4 regions of the Agrobacterium sp. 22-210-1 genome follow, and region 2 is predicted to be linked to each of the others. Evidence: riboswitches for the same ligand, from Rfam matches in the RefSeq annotation. Region 2 holds a riboswitch; each other region holds the start of a gene.
The links. A riboswitch is a leader RNA that binds a small molecule or an ion and turns the genes downstream of it on or off. The one in region 2 is predicted to bind cobalamin.
Positions count from the first base shown of each region.

Region 1: linked by a shared signal. The riboswitch ahead of metE (5-methyltetrahydropteroyltriglutamate--homocysteine S-methyltransferase) and the one ahead of bluB (5,6-dimethylbenzimidazole synthase) in region 2 are both predicted to bind cobalamin.
Region 3: linked by a shared signal. The riboswitch ahead of ACQZ5F_RS08845 (CbtB domain-containing protein) and the one ahead of bluB (5,6-dimethylbenzimidazole synthase) in region 2 are both predicted to bind cobalamin.
Region 4: linked by a shared signal. The riboswitch ahead of ACQZ5F_RS14990 (ABC transporter substrate-binding protein) and the one ahead of bluB (5,6-dimethylbenzimidazole synthase) in region 2 are both predicted to bind cobalamin.

Region 1 covers NZ_JBNWCI010000002.1:720,670-725,588, forward strand. Annotated here, with positions in the region: gene ACQZ5F_RS16330 (helix-turn-helix domain-containing protein) at 1-330, shown strand, start outside; gene ACQZ5F_RS16335 (hypothetical protein) at 425-658, shown strand; gene metE (5-methyltetrahydropteroyltriglutamate--homocysteine S-methyltransferase) at 836-3,187, opposite strand; cobalamin riboswitch at 3,288-3,504, opposite strand; gene ACQZ5F_RS16345 (ATP-binding cassette domain-containing protein) at 3,565-4,347, opposite strand; gene ACQZ5F_RS16350 (sugar ABC transporter permease) at 4,366-4,919, opposite strand, start outside.
Region 2 covers NZ_JBNWCI010000001.1:1,013,945-1,018,863, reverse strand. Annotated here, with positions in the region: gene ACQZ5F_RS05210 (chymotrypsin family serine protease) at 1-832, shown strand, start outside; gene bluB (5,6-dimethylbenzimidazole synthase) at 889-1,602, opposite strand; cobalamin riboswitch at 1,699-1,880, opposite strand; gene ACQZ5F_RS05200 (TolB family protein) at 1,953-2,783, opposite strand; gene ACQZ5F_RS05195 (glyoxalase superfamily protein) at 2,975-3,352, shown strand; gene ACQZ5F_RS05190 (NAD+ synthase) at 3,602-4,919, opposite strand, start outside.
Region 3 covers NZ_JBNWCI010000001.1:1,760,415-1,765,333, reverse strand. Annotated here, with positions in the region: gene ACQZ5F_RS08865 (helix-turn-helix transcriptional regulator) at 1-242, opposite strand, end outside; gene ACQZ5F_RS08860 (LysE family translocator) at 375-1,019, shown strand; gene ACQZ5F_RS08855 (c-type cytochrome) at 1,265-1,699, shown strand; gene ACQZ5F_RS08850 (cytochrome c) at 1,787-2,707, shown strand; cobalamin riboswitch at 2,799-3,027, shown strand; gene ACQZ5F_RS08845 (CbtB domain-containing protein) at 3,188-3,370, shown strand; gene ACQZ5F_RS08840 (CbtA family protein) at 3,382-4,095, shown strand; gene ACQZ5F_RS08835 (hypothetical protein) at 4,100-4,414, shown strand; partial or broken gene ACQZ5F_RS08830 (type 1 glutamine amidotransferase family protein) at 4,589-4,919, opposite strand, start outside.
Region 4 covers NZ_JBNWCI010000002.1:447,118-452,036, forward strand. Annotated here, with positions in the region: gene ACQZ5F_RS14980 (ABC transporter ATP-binding protein) at 1-551, opposite strand, end outside; gene ACQZ5F_RS14985 (FecCD family ABC transporter permease) at 548-1,576, opposite strand; gene ACQZ5F_RS14990 (ABC transporter substrate-binding protein) at 1,573-2,604, opposite strand; cobalamin riboswitch at 2,765-3,000, opposite strand; gene ACQZ5F_RS14995 (GNAT family N-acetyltransferase) at 3,129-4,007, opposite strand; gene argE (acetylornithine deacetylase) at 4,248-4,919, shown strand, end outside.

The DNA of each region.
Region 1 (4,919 bases), on a different contig from region 2:
ATCACCTTTCAGCAGGTCCAGAAGTACGAAAAAGGTGCAAATCGCGTTGGTGCATCGCGTTTACAGGCCATCGCATCCGTTCTCGGTGTCGATGTCAGCTCGCTTTTCGCCAATGCCACGCCCGATGTCGGAAACGACAATCCGGCCATCGGCTCGATAAACGCCATGCAGTCCTTCGTCGCTTCGAATGAAGGATTTTCGCTCAATCAGGCCTTTTCGCGAATCAAGAGCGCAAGCATCCGCCGAAGCATTGTCGCCCTCGTGACATCGCTTGCAGCGACCGAAACGGCGGAAAATACGACCGCGCCAGAGAAGAAGAACGATGAGTAACGCAGGTGTGACGCTCGCGTGACGCTCGATATGGTCGAAAATGAATAACGCGGGATCAACGCGTTTTCATACTGTCGATTGTCGAGAGGGAAGCATGGCGGCGTCTACCACAGCAATACTTGAACAGGACAATGCAGACGAGATTCTGGCGCTTGGAAGGATGGTTTCATACCTTTGCCAGCGCTCGAAATCCATGGAACTGGGCATGTCGACCTATTTCCTGGAAATGGCATTGTTGTCGCTGGCTCAGGATATCAATCAGCACGGCCTGCCGCCTGCAGGCGCAGAGTTGAATTCCAGCGGTTTCGCACCGGCCGATCTGCATTGAGCAATTTCCTATCCGCAGCCGCATAGATGCGTAGCACGAAGCGTTCCCGCACCTTCCTCCAGCCGGGAACGCCTTGAAATGAATTGACGCATCTTGCATCTGCCTGCGCATAACCCCTCCCAAGGGATTTCATCGTAAATGATGATCGAGGCCCGGTTTTTCGCCGGGCCTCGCCTATTATCGGGGCAGCGCGCGCCGAAGTTCCGCAGCTGCGGCGACCATGTTGACGAGCGCCGGCCTCACCTCTACCCATTTGCGGGTTTTCAGGCCGCAATCCGGGTTGATCCAGAGTTGCCGATCGTCAAGCCGCTCCCGCGCCAGTGCCAGAAGGTCAACCATTTCGCCGACGGCCGGTACACGCGGCGAATGGATGTCGTAAACGCCGGGGCCGATCTGGTTCGGATATTTGTAGGTCCGGAAAGCATCCAGCAGTTCCATCTTCGAGCGTGAGGTCTCGATGGAAATCACGTCGGCATCCATTGCGGCAATCGCATCGATGATCTGGTTGAACTCCGAATAGCACATATGGGTGTGGACCTGTGTGTGATCGCCCACGCCGCTCGAGCAAATGCGGAAGCACTCCACCGCCCAGCCGAGATAGTGCTGCCAATCCCGATGCCGAAGCGGCAGACCTTCACGAAGAGCTGCTTCATCGATCTGGATCATCTGCGCGCCTGCCGCCTCGAGATCATTGACCTCATCACGGATGGCCAGCGCGATCTGCCGGCATGTCAAGCTTCTGGCGATATCGTCGCGCACGAAAGACCAGTTGAGGATCGTTACCGGACCGGTCAGCATGCCCTTGACGGGTTTATCAGTGAGTGACTGCGAATATTCCCACCAGCGGACTGTCATCGGTTTCGGCCTCGACACATCGCCGAAGATGATCGGCGGGCGGACATAACGCGAGCCGTAACTCTGCACCCATGCGTGCTGGGTGAAAGCGAAGCCGGAAAGCTGCTCGCCGAAATATTGCACCATGTCGTTGCGCTCGAACTCGCCGTGAACGAGGACATCGAGACCTATTTCTTCCTGCCAACGGATGGTTGCTTCGGTTTCCTTTTGCAGAAAGCCTTCATATTGCGCATCTGTCAGGGCACCTTTCGCATGCGCGGACCGGGCCTTGCGCACCTCCGGCGTCTGCGGGAAGGAGCCGATGGTCGTCGTCGGGAAGAGCGGCAGGGTGATGGCCTGCGCCTGCACCTTCTGCCGTTCGGCAAAGGCGCTCGTCCGCTGCCTGTCGGCCTCGCCGATCGTTCCGATACGTTTCTGCACGGCTGTATTCGTCACCTTTGGCGACGAGGCGCGTGTGGCAGCTGCCTTCGAAGCCGCGCCCAGTTCAGCCGCAACCGCAACCTTGCCCTCACCGAGCGCCCTGCCGAGCGTCGCAAGCTCGCCGAGCTTCTGGGTGGCGAAGGAAAGCCAGCTTTTCAGGTCGGCATCAAGGCCGGTTTCCAGTTCGAGATCGACGGGAACATGCAGCAGCGAGCAGGAAGGGGCAATTTGAAACGCTTCTACGCCCCGTGCGGCAATGGCCGCTTCCAGCCGATCAACGATTGCCGCAAGATCGGCACGCCAGATGTTACGACCATCAATGACACCAAGCGAAAGGACGCGATTTGCGGGCAAAGCCTTCAGCACAGCCTCGAACTCATTGGACGCACGCACCAGATCAATATGAAGACCTGCGACCGGAAGTGCCACAACGGATTCCAGATTGTCCTCAAGCCCACCGAAATAGGTGGCAACGAGGATTTTCAAATCCGGCGCGGCTTTCGACAAGGTCTGATAGGCCATCGTGAGCGCATGGCGTTCACCCTCGGAAAGGTCCAACGCCGCAACTGGTTCGTCGATCTGTACCCAGTCCGCACCGGCCGCATGCAGGCGGCGCAGCAGTTCTTCGTAAACAGGCAATAGCTTCGCCAGCAGATCGAGCGGCTTGAAAACGGCCTCCCGCGCCTTGGCAAGCTTCAGGAAGGTGACCGGACCGAGGATGACGGGACGAGTGTGAATGCCGAGCGCCTTCGCCTCAAGAAAATGCTCGACCGGCTTTTGCGAGGTGAGCACAAAATGCTGATCCTCGGAAACCTCCGGCACCATGTAATGATAATTCGTGTCGAACCACTTGGTCATCTCCAGCGCCCGAACGCCCAACCCGAGAAGGTCATCTGCCCCGTGGGCGTGGCCGCAATCCGCATGGGCCTCGCTCTGGCTGCCACGCGCCATGGCAAAATAGGTCGACAGGGAAACGTCTCCACCTTCCCATCCGTAAACCGAGGGAATGGCACCCACCATCACGGCTGCATCAAGAACATGATCATAGAGGGAGAAATCATTGGAGGGGATGTGGGTGATTCCCTTCTTGCGCTGAAGCACCCAGTTTTCGGCGCGCAGCCTGGCGGCGGTTTCAAGAAGTTCCGTCTCGGGGATCTTTCCCGACCAGAAGCCTTCAAGCGCGAACTTCAATTCGCGATGGCGGCCAATTCTCGGAAAACCGAGCGATGCGACTGGAATGGTCTTGTTTGGCATTGTCATACCCCATTTGGTTGTGGGGGCATGGGTAAAGCGGACGCGTGCAGGCCCGACCTTTGCCGAACCATTGCAGCAACCACCGGGACACCCCGCCCGTGGACGTTATTTTGTCCTGGCAGGTCTCCTGGCTTACGGGTCGTCGCCTTTGCCCGTCTTCCCGGGGGTTTTCACCCCAGTGACGTGGATGGACAAAGGCTCGCCGCTTACAGTTGCGGGGGCAGCTCCGGCCTTGCCGATCGTCGGCGCACCGGATTCCCTCTTAGCTCCGAGATTGAAACATTCAGGCCCGGAGAACCATGACGCCAGCATTTCTCACCACAGGCGTCACGATGTCAATAGACATAAAGAAATCTTTATGTCTTTATTTCCCCAGTTCAGGATGCGACCGCGCCCGGCCCCGGAACAGCACCTGAGGGCACCTTGCCCAGAATGATCATGCCCAGAACCTCGTCTTTAGTGACATCCTCAGTCCGGGCATGGCCGACAACCTTGCCGTTTTTCATCACGAAGACCCGGTCGGCAAGATCGAAGACATCGTGAATATCGTGGCTGATGAGGAAGATGCCGATGCCCTGCCGTTTCAGCTCCTTGACGAGATCGCCCACCTGCGCCGTCTCCTGCGGCCCGAGTGCCGCCGTTGGCTCATCCATGATCAGGATACGGGCATCGAACAGAATGGCGCGGGCAATGGCGACGGACTGCCGCTGGCCACCGGACAGCGCCTTCACCGGCTCCTTGAACCGCCGGAAATTGGGATTGAGACGCCCCATCACCTCGCGGGCTGAGGCTTCCATGGCGACATCATCAAGCGTGCCCCATTTCGTTTTCAGCTCGCGACCGAGATAAAGATTGGCCGCCGCATCGACATTGTCGGCCACGGCAAGCGTCTGGTAGATGGTCTCGATGCCGTATTTCTTGGCATCGCGGGGATTACGGATATCCGCATCCTCGCCATTGATGAGGATATCGCCGCCATCGCGCCGGTAGGCGCCGGAGAGGATCTTGATAAGGGTCGATTTGCCCGCGCCGTTGTGGCCGAGAAGGGCGACCACCTCACCGGGGAAAAGGTCAACAGAGGCGTTTTCCACCGCATGGATGCCGCCGAAGGAAATGGAAATATTGCGCATTTCCACGAGGGGCGTGACTTGGTCCGTCATAGGAGTTCTCCTCGGTTCTTACTTGGCGCGGGCGCGGTAGATGGTGTCGAGCCAGACGGCGACGACCAGAACCACACCGACGACGATGCGCTGGAAGGGCGTATCAATACCCACCAGCACCATGCCGGATTGCAGCGACTGCATGACGAGCGCGCCGAGCATCGCGCCCGCTATGGTTCCGACACCGCCGGCAAGCGAGGTGCCGCCGATGACAGCCGCCGCGATGGTGTAAAGCTCGTCCAGCTCCCCTTGCGCATTGGTGGCCGCGTTGAGGCGGGCGGTGGAGATGGCCGCGGCAATGGCGCAGAGAACGCCCATCAGCGTGAAGATCTTCACCGTGACCCAGCGGGTCTTGATACCGGCGAGTTCCGCCGCTTCCGGGTTGCCGCCAATGGCGAAGACATAACGCCCGAAGCGCAGCCGCGTGGCGATGAAGGTCATGACCGCACCAACCGCAAGCGCCATCAGCACCGGAACGGCAATGCCGTGCGCAATGAACAACCCGCCTTCCGGCCAGGTTATGCCATTGGCGTCAGCATAGTTGCGGGCAATGTTGATCGGCCAGGGATAGC
Region 2 (4,919 bases):
GCTTGGCCTGATCCTTTACCACCGCGCGCCGGACCCATCGCTGAAGGCGGGTCTGATGACGACGCTGGGCGGCGCGCCGCTGCAGGTGCGGGAAGGATCCTTCGACCGCCCGAGCGAGGCGGTGCGAGAACTGCCCGCGCCCGGGACGGAATGGAAGGATCACCCCAGACGCCTCTCCGACAACCCGCGCGAAAAAGTCGTGGAACCGATGGTCGGCGGCATCAGCGGCAGCCCGGATTACTGGTCCTGGACCGACACCGTCGGCACCATCGGGCTGGTCGTCCGGGCCGCCAACGGAACGCCGCTGATCATGAGCAACGAGCATGTCATCTGCCGGGACAATGCCCAGGTCGGCGATGACGTGTCGCAGCCGGCGCGCACCTGGTTTGGCGATCTTGCCGCCAATATCGTCGCTTTCCAGAAAGGCAACATCGTCTATCAGGGAACGACCTATGGCGTCGATGCGGCCGTCGCCAGCCCGGCGAATGGCCGGCTCGCCACCATCGGCGCAATCTACAACCTCCCCTCGCCGGTGGGGGCGGCCGTTGCGGCGCTCAACATGAATGTCACGAAATCGGGCGTGACCAGCAATATCACCAATGGCGTCGTTTCCGGCTTTTACGACGTGCAGCAGCCGAATATGCGCAACCAGATCGGCATATCGCCGCGCCGCGCCGGCGAGGTCTTCAGCCAGCCGGGCGATAGCGGCAGCGCTGTCATCGACACCGCCGGCAACAATGTCGTCGGATTGTTCTGGGGCGCAAGCGGCGCGATCAGCCTCGCCAGCCCCATTCACCCCATCCTCAATCTTTTTAACTGCACCGTCGTTTGAAGAGACGGTCGCCACCACCCTTCCCGGCTTCGGCCGGGAGGGGTGGATGTCGCCGGTCAACCGCCCCAGCGGTTACGAAACACCAGCTCCTCCAGCGGCACGCGCTGCCGCCAGCCTTTCACCGCCAGTTCCGGCTCGTTATAGAGCGCATCGACACGACCGAGGCAGAGCCAGGCGACAATTTCAATATGGTCGGGAATACCGAGGATGGTGCGAATGTCGCTATCGTGGAAAATACTGACCCAGCCGACGCCGACGCCTTCGGCACGCGCCGCGAGCCAGAGGTTCTGGATGGCGCAGACGGTGGAATAGACATCCGTGCGCGGATTATGGGTGCGGCCCAGCACCACCTTGCCACCGCGTGTGGGATCGCAGGTGACGCAGATGCTGAGCGGCGCCTTGCGGATGCCTTCGAGCTTGAGACTGCGATAAAGCGCCTGCTGCTCGCCCGTAAACATCGCCGCTGCCTCTTCATTGGCGCGGCTGAAGGCCACAAAGGCCGCCTGACGGATGGCAGCATCAGTGACGAGCGTGAAATTCCACGGCTGCATGAAACCGACCGAGGGAGCCGAATGCGCCGCTTTCAATAGACGCTCGACAAGTTCGTCCGGCAGCGGATCGGGAAGGAACTGGTCGCGCACATCGCGGCGCGTCTCGATGGCGCGGTAGATCGCCTCGCGCTCCGCACCGGAAAACGGGCGGGCGGGCGAAAGCGCATGGTCGAATGGGCTGGCTTGCAATGGATCGCCAGCGGACGGATCGGTCGGCATCGTTTAACCCCAACAATGCGGGCGCGCCGGTGCCGAAACCATACCGGTTTCGCGCGCACAACGCGCCTCTTCAGCAACCTGCCGCCGTCCGCGCGGTTCGGTCTATCCTGCCAGGCCGGTCTTCTGACTCGACTTCATCCGCCCCTTTCGCCTTCCCGAATAACTTCAGTGGCTTGTGAAAAGGGCATCCGCCTCACAGCGCTGGGCACGTTCCGGTTTCTCACCGAATTCCCGATTCTCCCGCCGCAAGGGCGGGCACCTGACGAGAAAACTTATGATCAAGAGGACTTGCGAATGCAAGTATCGTAAGGGCGGTGCGGCAATGTGACCTCAACGAAAACCAAATCGCATCATTCCACAGGGAAATAGCGCACATAAGCGAATTCATCCCCGTCAGGTGACCAGTTGGGCGAGTTCATCGTCCCCTGCCCGCCGAAAAGATCAAACAGCGTTTCAACATTGCCGCCATCCATATCCATCAGCCGCACCCGCACATCAAGATCACGCGGATGGTCGAAGACATCGCCGCCATAGGAGACAAACACCACCTTGTCACCTTTGGGAGACGGATGTGGAAACCAGTCACCATAGGAACTGTCGGTAATGCGCTCGACGGCGGAACCGTCCACCCGCACCCGCCAGATCTGCATCAGCCCCGTGCGACTGGAATTGAAATAGATCCACCCACCGTCAGGCGAATAATCCGGCCCGTCATTGCGGCCCTCGCCATGGGTAAGGCGTGTTTCGACGCCGCTCTCAATATCCATGGAATAGATGTCGAAGACCTGATCGCGAATGCCGCAATAGGCGAAACTCTTCCCGTCCGGCGCCCAGCCGTGCCAGTAGGAGGGAAGGTTCTTCGTCATCAGCTTCGGCGTGCCGCCCGTCGATGGCAAAAGATAAATGGCGCTCTTGCCGAATTCTACCTTGTCGGAAATGGCATAGAGCGAACCGTCAGGTGAAATGCCGTGGTCGTTGTTGCATTGCGTCGCAAAGCCGGTATCGACCTTCTCCGGTGAGGCGTCACCGAATGGGGACAGGCGATAGAGCAACCCCTCGCTGTTCAACAGCAGATATTTGCCATCCGGCGACCAGTTCGGCGCTTCGAACAATTCCGGCGTCTGCCACACCACCCGCATCTGCCGGGTGCGGATGTTGAAGATTTCGATGGAACTGCGCATGCTGCCTCCCGGGCTGTCGATAGTCTGGATCGGTCCCTTGGCTGGTGCAGACATTCCGTTTGCTTTCGCCGCCACGGTGATTATGATCCTATGACCGCAGGCACCGTCCTGCAAATTCAAATCGGAAAAAACGCCAGCGTTCCGGCACCGCCCGTAACCCTCCCCGTTTCTCCCAGATCCGAGGTTCCGCGATGAATACCATCGCCGATCACGGCATCCGCTTCGGCCGGATCGCCGCAATGCTTCCTGTCAGAAATATCGAAAAGGCCCATGATTTTTATGTCGGTGTGCTGGGCTTCACAAAAACCTTCGAAAACGGCAACCCCGTCGGTTTCATGATCCTCAAACAGGGCAATGCCGAACTGCACCTGACATTGCAGCCCACCCATAAGGCAGCGCCCTTCAACGTGGCGCATATGATGGTAAGCGATGTCGATGCGCTGCACGCGCTCTGCAAGAGCCACGGGTTGCGCATCATCAAGGGCCTGCAGGACAAGGATTATGGCCTGCGCGCCTTTGTTTTTGAAGACCCTGACGGCAACCGCATCGATGTGGGGCAGGTTATTTGAGATGAATAGGCGGCGCGGCGTGTCCGCGCCGTCTTTCTAAGCACGAAGGTCTCTTGCGGACCAAGCGCAGCCACTTGTTTCTTCTCCCCGCCGGGGAGAAGTCCGCGGCAGCGGGATGAGGGGGAAACGGTAGAGACAAACCGAGAGGTTGCCCCCTCATCCGACCCTTCGGGCCACCTTCTCCCCGCCGGGGAGAAGAAACACGCGGCAAGCTCAGCGGAACAACCTTCTACCTGCGCGCGCGACCAATCACCTGTCACGAAACCGGTTGGTAATCGGATAACGCCGGTCACGGCCGAAATTCTTCTTGGTGATCTTCACGCCCGGCGCCGATTGCCGGCGCTTGTATTCGGCAAGGTAGAGCAGATGCTCCACCCGGTGCACCGTCGCCACATCATGGCCGCGCGCCAGAATCTCCTCGACCGACATTTCCTTCTCGACGAGGCATTCCAGAATATCGTCCAGCACCGGATAGGGCGGCAGCGAATCCTGGTCGGTCTGGTTGGGGCGCAATTCGGCCGACGGGGCCTTCGCGATGATATTGGCGGGAATCACCTCGCCGGAAGGACCGAGCGCGCCCGGCGGCACATTACCGTTGCGCCAGCTGGAAATGGCATAGACCTGCATCTTGTAGAGGTCCTTGATGGGGTTGAAACCGCCATTCATGTCGCCGTAGAGCGTGGCATAACCCACCGACATTTCCGACTTGTTGCCCGTCGTCACCACCATCGAGCCGAACTTGTTCGATACGGCCATCAAGATGGTGCCGCGCGTGCGGCTCTGCAGGTTTTCCTCGGTAATGCCTTCTTCCGTGCCTTCGAAGAGATCTGACAGTGCCGAGAGGAAACCCTCCACCGGCTCGACGATCGGCACGATATCGTAACGGCAGCCCAGCGCTTTCGCGCAATCGGCCGCATCCTTCAGCGATTCTTCCGAAGTATAGCGGTAAGGCAGCATGATGCAGCGTACCCGCTCCTCACCCAGCGCATCGACGGCAAGTGCGGCGCAAATCGCCGAATCGATACCGCCGGAAAGGCCAAGGACCACGCTCTTGAAACCGTTCTTGTTGACGTAATCCCGAAAGCCCAACATGCAGGCGCGATAATCCGCCTCCTCGCCTTCGGGAATTTTCGAGAAGGGTCCGCTCTCGCAGCGCCATCCCTCTTCCGTACGTTTCCAGTCGGTGACGGCAAGCGTTGCCTCGAACTGGCTCATCTGGAAGGCAAGCGTCTTGTCTGCATTAAAGCCAAAGCTTGCGCCATCGAACACCAACTCATCCTGCCCACCCAGCTGGTTGGCGAAGACGAGAGGCAGACCGCTTTCAATCACCTGCCGCAGCGCCACCTGGTGGCGCACGTCCAGCTTGCCGCGATAATAGGGCGAACCGTTTGGCACCAGCAGGATTTCCGCCCCGCTTTCGGCAAGCGTTTCGCACACTCCCATCTCGTTCCAGATTTCCTCGCAGATCGGAATACCGATCCTGACCCCACGGAAATTATAGGGACCGGAGATCGAACCTTCGGCGAAAACGCGTTTTTCGTCGAACTCGCCGTAATTCGGCAGGTCA
Region 3 (4,919 bases), 750 kb from region 2:
ACGATTGCCTCGGTCTCTTCGATGGAAAACATCAGCGGCGGCAGGCTGAAGCCGGGTCGCAGAATATAACCGACGCCGCGCTCGCCTTCGATGGGCACCCGCATGGTCTGAAGGGCGGCTATGTCGCGATAGACCGAACGCGCCGTCACTTCCAGCTTGTCGGCGATTGTCTGTGCCGTGACTGGCCGGCGCGCCAGTCGCAGGATCTGGATGATCTCGAACAGTCTCGACGCCTTGCGCATTGACATTTTCCCGGCGTTTTTTCAAGACAACTGACACAATGCTGTCAGTTGTCTTTTCCTATAAACGGCAAAACACATTGAGAAACATGCATATTCCTAAATGTGCCGTGAACCGTCTGGGGAGATACTGACATGAGTTACGCCGAAAATCTCTGGCTTTTCTTTCTGCTCCTGTTCGGCATCATCATCCTGCCGGGCATGGACATGCTGTTCGTGCTGGCAAGTGCGCTGACGGGCGGCAAGAAAACCGGCCTTTCGGCCGCAAGCGGCATGAGCGCCGGCGGCATCGTGCATTCGCTTTATGGCGCGGCCGGCGTTGGCCTGCTCGCCACCTGGATGCCGTCGCTGTTCCTGCCGCTTCTCATTGCCGGCGCTGCCTATATGGTCTGGATCGGCATCGGCCTGATGCGCAGCGCAATCGTCGTGAATGGCGATGAGGCGCAGGCGAGCGCCTCAGTGAAAAAAGCGTTCTGGCGTGCGGTGCTGACCTGCCTTTCCAACCCGAAAGCCTATCTGTTCATGATGGCGGTCTACCCGCAATTTCTCAAACCTGCCTATGGTCCGATCTGGATGCAGGGGCTGGTGATGGGCGCGATGGTGGCGGTAACGCAGTTTACCGTTTATGGCGCGCTGGCGCTGACGGCGGATAAAAGCCGGCAATGGCTGGTGTCTTCCCCCGGTGCCACGATCTTCATCGGTCGCGCTGCCGGTTTCATGCTGGTTGCCGCAGCGCTGCTGACATTTTGGGAAGCCCTGTCGTGGAGCCTCGGCGAATAAGAGGAACAGATACTGCCGCTCCAGGGAGGCCATTCCCCGCACACCAACGAATGCTCTGCCAAGGCCCGTTGTTTTGTCACGGGGTCTTGTGGGACAACCGTCAGATACTTTTCGGCCTGATACTCTAGACTTCTGTTTTCACGGCGGAATTCACCGCAATGTGACTTCTTTTCGCCATGCGGGAAGGGCATCCTCGCGCCGTTCCATCAAGCGTCCGGCACCTGCCGGAATCAAGGAGAGAGTGTATGAAACTGAAAACCATCGCGGCGGCCATGCTTTTCGGCTGTCTTTGCGCCGGAGCGGTCTATGCTGCCGGCGAAGTCGAAAAACGCGAAGGCATGATGAAGCAGATTGGCGGTTCCATGGGTGCGCTCGCTGCCATCTCCAAGGGCCAGAAGCCCTTCGATGCCGAAGCCGTCAAGGCTGCCGTCACGACCATCAGCACCAACGCCAAGGCTTTCCCCGAACAGTTCCCCGCCGGCACCGAGACTGGCAGCGCGGCGGCTCCGGCCATCTGGGAAAATTTCGAGGACTTCAAGGCCAAGGCGGCCAAGCTCGGTACTGATGCCGATACGGTTCTTGCCAATCTCCCCACCGATCAGGCGGGCGTCACCACCGCCATGCAGACGCTCGGCGCCGATTGCGGCACCTGCCACCAGACCTATCGTCTGAAGAAATAATCACGAATTTCAAAACGCCGCTTCCCGGCGGCGTTTTTTCACGTTGAAAGACACCTGATCAACTCGGGTGGGAATGGGGAGAGGGGTATGTCTTCCATTTGGACGAAGCTTGTGGGCGGGGCCGTGATCGCGGCCATTGCCGGCTATGGCATTTTCGCCTGGGTCACCGCGCCGCAGCGTCAGGCGCCCAGCCATTGGGTCAGCCTCGGCGAGCCGGATCTGGCCAATGGCGAAACGCTGTTCTGGGCGGGTGGCTGCGCAAGCTGTCATGCCGCACCGGATGCCACGGGTGACGCGCTGCGGACGCTCGCCGGCGGGCAGCCGCTGAAAAGTCCCTTCGGCACCTTCCATGTGCCCAATATTTCCTCTGATCCGCAGCACGGCATCGGCAGCTGGACGCTGGCGGAATTCGGCGATGCCATGACGCGCGGGGTGGGAAAGAACGGCGAACATCTTTACCCGTCCTTCCCTTACGCTTCCTATGCGCGCATGACGCAGAAGGATGTCAACGACCTGTTCGGTTATCTGAAAACCCTGCCGGCCAGCCAGAATGACGCGCCGGATCACGATCTGCCGTTTCCCTTCAACCTGCGCATGGCGCTCGGCGGCTGGAAGTTCCTGTATTTCGACACCTCCGCACCGCCGCGCGTCGAGCTTGCCAATGCCAATGCCGAATTGCTGCGCGGCCAATATCTGGTGGAAGGGCCGGGCCATTGCGGCGAATGCCATACCCCGCGCGATGCTCTCGGCGGTTTCCTGAAAGACAAATGGCTGGCCGGCGGCCCCAACCCGGAAGGCGAGGGCCGTATCCCCGATATCACGCCCGGCTCTCAGAGCATCGGCGCCTGGACGACGGCCGATATTGCCGGTTATCTGGAAACCGGCTTCACCCCGGAATTCGACAGCGTCGGCGGCTCCATGGTCAAGGTGCAGCAGAACATGGCGCGTCTGACCGCCGAAGACCGCAATGCCATTGCCGCCTACCTTAAGGCGATCCCGTCTCGGTAAGGCGATACTTCGCCCGACGGATGACATTGAATGAGGTGCGTTGCCGGCCGTATGAACATCTCGCCGCCATTGACTCCCGCACTTACCCGGCGGATAACATGACCGTGATGGTTCCTTCCGGGCGTTCCGGAAGGTGAAAAGGGAACACGATAGGGAGTCGATCCTCATTCGTGGCTGCCCCCGCAACTGTGAGCGGAGAGCCTGAAACGAAATGCCACTGGCAAGCCATCTCGCCCCTATTCAAGGCGAGGGCGATGCCGGGAAGGTGTTTCAGGTTTTGACCCGTAAGCCAGGAGACCTGCCATCGCGGAAATGTCCATGCCGGCGGGGTGTCCGGAAGAGCGGAATGTCAGGGTCGTCGGTTCGATATCCCTGTGTCAGTCTCGTATCCCCGTGGTGAAGTGTATCATATGCGGTCTTGTGGCTTTGGCCATTCGGCCGCTTCTTATGGCGCGGGGTCGCGCCGGGAGAGGGGTCACCATGTCTATCCAGCAGAATACGGCCAATGCAGCCGTTTCAGCAAAAACGGGCAGCTTCGCGCAATCGCTGACGGCGATCGTGCTGGGCCTGTTCGTCGTCGGTTTTGTCGGCTTTTCGCATGTGGAAGCCGTTCACAATGCCGCGCATGACACGCGTCATGCCAATGCCTTCCCCTGCCATTGAGGGAAAACGGCATGTCATTTTTTCGCAATATCGTCTTTACCGCCGTCCTGGTCGGCATCGTCGGCGGTTTGGCCGTCTCGGCCATGCAGGCTTTCGGCACCACGCCGCTCATCCTTCAGGCCGAAACCTTTGAAAGCGCCGGCGGCGAAGCGGCCCATAGCCATGATGCGGCAGCACCCGGCGCTGCTGTTCCCGCCCATGAGCATAATGACGAGGCATGGGCTCCAGCCGATGGTTTCGAGCGCACCGCCTATACTGTTGCTGCCAATGTGCTGACCGCCATCGGTTACGCGCTTGTTCTGACCGGTCTCATCTCGCTGCGCGGCACCGATGCCGGCTGGCGCGAAGGCCTTCTGTGGGGCGTTGCCGGTTTTGCCGCCGTGATGCTCGCACCGATGATCGGCCTGCCGCCGGAATTGCCGGGAAGCCCGGCCGCAGCACTTGAGGCACGGCAGATCTGGTGGCTCTCGACGGTTGCCGCAACCGCCGGCGGCATTGCACTGATCGCGTTTCGCCGCGAGCCCTGGGCCATCGTTATGGCTCTGGTGTTGATCGTCGCGCCGCATGTGGTGGGCGCGCCGCTGCCGCCGGAAGGCGAACATGCGCTGGCGCCGCTGCCGCTGGAACGGCAGTTCATCGTTGCCGCCACCATCACCAGCTTCGTTTTCTGGGCGCTGCTTGGAACATTGAGCGCGTTTTTCCTGAAACGCTTCCAGTCGGCGTAAATCCATGCAGGACGCAGCGGAGTGGAGTGACGAACTCGATGCGCTGCGTTTTGCCGTTCCCGGTCACGGCGCTTTCTGCGCCGTGCACCGCCTTGCCTTCAAGGCCGCTCTGGGCAAAAGTCCCGATCGTGATGCGGCGCTTGCCTATTTTTATGACCACGAAGCTGCCTTTGCCGCTGCGGCAATCGCCAAGATAAAACGTTCAAACTTGCCCGCCGGCCGCAGCCTGCATTTGAACAGCCGCGATATCCGCCGTGCGATTGCCGGCGAGGGGCCGGAGTTTGCGGCGCGTGTCTGCCGGGTGCTTGATCGGCACTGACTGGCCTGATGTTCCCACTTCCGTCATACCGGCCTTGAGCCGGTATCCGGCCAGCCCAGGTCCCTGGGCTGAAAAGACTCTTCTCGCCGCGCAGACGCGCGTCGGCTGGATTCCGGCTCAAGGCCGGAATGACGGGGAGGTGGAGAGATTGTACGGCATCAAGACGGCTGCGCCTTACCGATGCTCCGCTGCAAAAACCTGAAGTTCCGCCGGCTTCCGGACCAAAGAGGCCGAGGTTTTTCAGAATTTCCACCGCAAAACTCACCGGCGCGCTGCCGGCTGCCGTGATGATGCCGCCATCGCTGACCGCCTTCGGCTGGTCGCGATAAAGACCATCGCCATTATAGGCCGGATAGGCCTTGTGTGAGGCGAGCGAATTGCCGGTATGGGCGACATGGTTCAGGATACCCGTGCCCGCCAGCGCGCTTGCCGCCGCACAGATACCGGCAACCAGCCGGTCCTTTTCGCGAAAGCGATGCACCAGCCCGCCAAGATCGGCGGCCGC
Region 4 (4,919 bases), on a different contig from region 2:
TGCCTGCGAACCAGATCGAGCAGACCGATCTGGTGGCCGATATCAAGATGATTGGTCGGTTCGTCGAGCAACAGAATGTGCGGTTCCTGCGCCAGGGCGCGGGCGATATGCAGGCGCTGGCGTTCGCCGCCGGAAAGGTGATGCCAGTATCGTTCCGCCTTGTCCGCCATGTCGACATTGTCGAGCGCGGCATTAACGATGGCGTCGTCATTGGCCGACCAGGCGGAGAGCGGACCGAGATAGGGGGTGCGTCCAAGTTCGACGGCCTGTCGAGCCGTAATACGCTCGGTGGTTTCGGCCTGCTGCTCCACAAAGGCCAATCGGCGGGCGAGATCACGCCGTCCGAAGGAGGCAAGCGCGTCGTCACCAAGCGTGACGTGGCCACGGCGCGGCTTGCGGATACCGGCCAGCATGGAAAGCAGCGTGCTTTTGCCGGAACCATTCGGGCCGATAATGCCCAGAAACTCCCCGGAACCGACATCGATGGAAACACCCCGGACGATATCGACATTGCCGGCATGGAAATGCAGGTCGTGAGCGGACAATCTCATGATCGCCCCCTTTTCTGCCCGAGAATGAAGGCAAAGGCCGGCGCGCCGACGAGCGCGGTGATGACCCCGATCGGCAGCACCTGACCGGGAATGACGATGCGCGAGAGAATATCGGCGACGATCATGAAAACAGCACCGGTCAACGCCGTCACCGGCAGCAACATGCCATGGCGAACGCCGACGAAGATGCGCGCCGCATGCGGAATGACAAGACCGACAAAGCCGATGGAACCAACCAACGACACCATGACCGCCGTCATGATCGCCGAAACCGAAATCAGCACCGCATAGGTCCGGCGGACCGGAATACCGAGCGAGGCGGCGGCCTGACCGCCGAAAGCGAAGGCATCCAGTGCCCGGGAATACCAGAGGCACACCGCAAGACCGGCGATGCTGACCGGCAAAGCCATCCAGACATCGGGCCAGCGCACACCGGAAAGATTACCGAGAAGCCAGAACATGATGCCGCGCGCCTGTTCGGCATTGGCGGATTTGGTGACGATGAACGAGGTCATGGCGTTGAACAGCTGCGAACCGGCCACGCCGGCCAGAATGATGGCGCTGTTGCCATGGCCGGCGCGCACCGCCAGAAGGCTGACCAGCGAGAACGCAACAAAAGCCCCGATCAGCGCCCCCACCGGCATGGTCAGAAACCCTGCCCCGATACCCAGAAGCGCGACCGCCACCGCTCCGGTGGAGGCGCCTGCGGAAATACCGAGAATATAGGGGTCGGCCAGCGGGTTGCGCAAAAGCGATTGCAGCACCGCACCGGCAAGCGCCAGCGAAGCGCCGCAACAGGCGGCGACAACGGCGCGGCTCAGACGGTAACTCCAGACGATGCCCTCATCCAGCGGCTCCAGCGGGTAACCGGCATGAAAGACACGGTTGGCGATGGTTTTCGCCACCACGTCGAAGGGAATGGCGGTCTCACCGATGGCCGCTCCGGCCATCAGCGCGACGAGCAGCAGGGCAAGCGCGGCAAAAGCCAGCCCCGCCCTGCCGAGATTGACGGAAAAACCGTTCACTTGGCGAGACCGGCGGCCGAAATCGCCTCGGCCAGCGTTTCAATGCCTTCGATCGTGCGGATGGTCGGGTTCATCGCCTGCGCATCCATGTCGAAGACATGGCCTTGCTTGACGGCGGGCATGATGCTGGCCACGGGGTCGTCTGCGAGGAACTTGTGCTTGACGGCAACGTCATCGGCCGGGAAACGGCGGCGATCCATCTTGCCAGCGACGATGACGGACGGATTGGCCTTGGCGATGGTTTCCCAGCCAACGGTCGGCCATTCCTCATCGCTTTCGATGACATTCTTCAGCCCGAGCGCCGACATGATGTAACCGGGCGCGCCATGGCGGCCCGCCACGTAAGGGTCGATATCCAGTTCGGCGCTGGAGAACCAGAAGACGGCGGAAATCTTGCCATTCGCCGAAGCGATCTTGGCGCGGGCTGCCTCCTCACGTTTCTTCAGATCGGCGACAACCTCTTCGCCGCGATCCTGCACGTTGAAGATTTTCGCGAGATCGCGAATTTCCTGATAGATCAGCTCCATGGTGAAGCCAGTCTTGCGCACGCCGTCACCGCCGCCGGAATTATCCTTGCCGACGCAATCGGCAGGCGAGGTATAAACGGGAATACCGAGTTCGGCGAATTGCGCCGGTGTTCCGACAACACCTTCGGGGCCGATCTGCCACTGGAACTGCGTCGTTACGAGATCGGGCCTCTTGCCGACAACGGCCTCAAAACTCGGATCATTGTCGGCCAGCCGCTCCACCTTGGCGTTGGCCTCCTCATAACCCTTCAAAACCGGGCCGATCCACAGCGCCGTACCCACCACCCTGTCGGCAACGCCCAGCAGATAAAGGACCTCGGTCGTGCTCTGGCCAACGGATACCGTGCGGGCGGGCGCCTGTTTGAAGGTGATGTCCTGACCGCAGCTGTTGATCGTCAGGGGATAGACCGTTTCGGCAGCATGAGCGGAAGCGGCAGGCAAAACCGCAAGCACAGCGGCCAGAAGGCCGGCATAGGCCGGCAGGCGTCCAGGATTAAACATGTGTTCTCCAGTCGAAATTAAATCGCTTGTTCCAGAGCAGCAGGCGTTAGAACGCGCAGCAACAGCGGAACGTCTTGTACGGAGAACAACGACGGGACGCAAACCAAATGTTATGAAATAACATTACAATTTCCTCCTCCGGGCTTCCCCGCCCGTAACGATGGTTCATATTTTGACGGCAGGTCTCCTGGCTCACGGATTTGCGCCGTTCATCTGCCTTCCCGCATTCCGGAGAATGCAGTGGCATGACGCCTTTAAGGCGTCACGGGGATGAGCGGCAATCCGCTTACAGTTGCGGGGGCAGCCACGGCATTGGGCGATGAAAATCACCCGCACCATGTTCCCTATTAATCCCTTCGCCTTTCGGCTGCAGGAACCGTCGTCTTCTCACATAAGGGGCAAGAGGCGAGGCGTCAATCGCCAAAGAATGTCTCCCAAGGGTGTGAAAACTGTCCTGCGACAAACGCATGCACACGACAGGAACCCAAAATGCGTGACATGAATTCGATGGGATGCGGCGCGCTTCAGCAAAGGGATGGGCCTGCCAGAGCAAAGATACCAGCAGAGCCGGTGCCTGCCGGCTGCGGTGCATTTTTTGACATCGTCGTCAGTGTTTCAATCACCACCAGCCCGGATTGCGCCAGAAAATCGGTGAAAAAACCGTCATCGCGCACGGCATCGAGCCGGACAAGCTGGTCGTCGAGATCGGCAAAATGCCGCCTGACCAGCGCGACTGCCTCGGCTTCCCCCTCCGCAACCACCGGGCCGATGATGTGGCCCCGCCCTGCCGCCCGCCGCAGCGCGAAGGCGGCCAGACGATCCGCCTCGAACAGGCCATAGCCGGTGTTTTCCCGCAGGAGACGCCGCAGCACGCCCCGGCGTGAAACGCCGAAAGCCTCCCGGTCCAGATCTTCCACGGCGGACAGATGATCTTCCGAAACCGGCTCGATCCTCTGCTTCTTGCCAAGCTGCGGCGTTTCAGTGGTGCAGCGGGGCTTGCCGCGCAGAAGATGCACCCTTTCCGTATCTCCGGTAAAACCGAGCCCCGCAAAAAGCCGCCGCGACACCTCCGTGGCATTCAACCGCAAGGCAGCGGCAGGATATTTCGCCACAAGCTGCCTGACCAGCCAGGGTGCTACGCCCTGCCCCTGCAGGCGTGGGGAAACGATGACCATGCCAAGCGTCGCAAAAGCCCGATCATAGGGAAAAAGCATGGCGGTCGCGACAACCCGGTTGATCTCGTCCAGCGCCGCAAGGCCGACACCGCATTGGCGCAGGAAACACCATTCATTGGCATGATACCGCCATCCGACAGCCATGGAGAGGGCATGCAGGTGATCCGCCTCCACATCCGCGATATCCACGGTCCGCAACTCGAAACTATCGACTTTGAGCAGCTCCATAGCAAACGGCTCTCATTCCCTCCGGCGCGGAACCTTCGGTCCCGGCAGCCCAGCCCATGACATCCGAAGATAACCGGCCCTGCCGGCAGGAATTTTCTGAAAGCACTGGAAGGACACAACAATCTACCGAAATCACCGGCATTTCAGCAGATAAACGCCGCCGGCCACTCTAAGCTTCTGCGAGGAATAATCCGGCCAGCATAAACGACCGGCCAGTGGGGACGACCAGCGGGGACGACCATGAACGCAATCGAAATCCTTGAGCGTCTCGTCGCCTTCCCGTCCGTTGTCGGCACCGCCAATGGCGATATTGCCGGATGGATCGCCGACTACCTGGAAAGCCAAGGCGCGAAAGTCTCGCTGTTGCCGGGTCCGGAGGGCGACCGCGCCAACCTCTTCGCCACGTTCGGCCCGGCCGATCGCGCCGGTTACATCCTCTCCGGCCACATGGATGTGGTGCCGGCCGGAGAACCGGAATGGTCTTCCGATCCGTTTCGGTTGAGAACCGAAAACGACCGGCTTTACGGGCGCGGAACCACCGACATGAAAGGGTTTCTCGCCATTGTGCTCGCTGCAGCACCGGCATTTTCGCGCATGGCGCTTGAACGGCCGGTGCATATTGCCTTTTCCTATGACGAGGAGGCGGGCTGCCGTGGCGTTCCCCATCTCATCGCCAGCTTGCCGCAGCTTTGTGCCCCGCCGGCGGGCGCCATCATCGGCGAACCCAGCAATATGCGCGCCGTTCGCGCCCATAAGGGCAAGGCCGCAGCGCGCATCACCCTGCGCGGCCGGTCCGGCCATTCCTCACGTCCGGATCAGGGGATAAACGCCATTCACCTGATGACCGGCATCATGGCAAAGGCGGTCCAAACCGCCGATACGCTGACGCGGGGACCTTTCGAGGCGACCTTC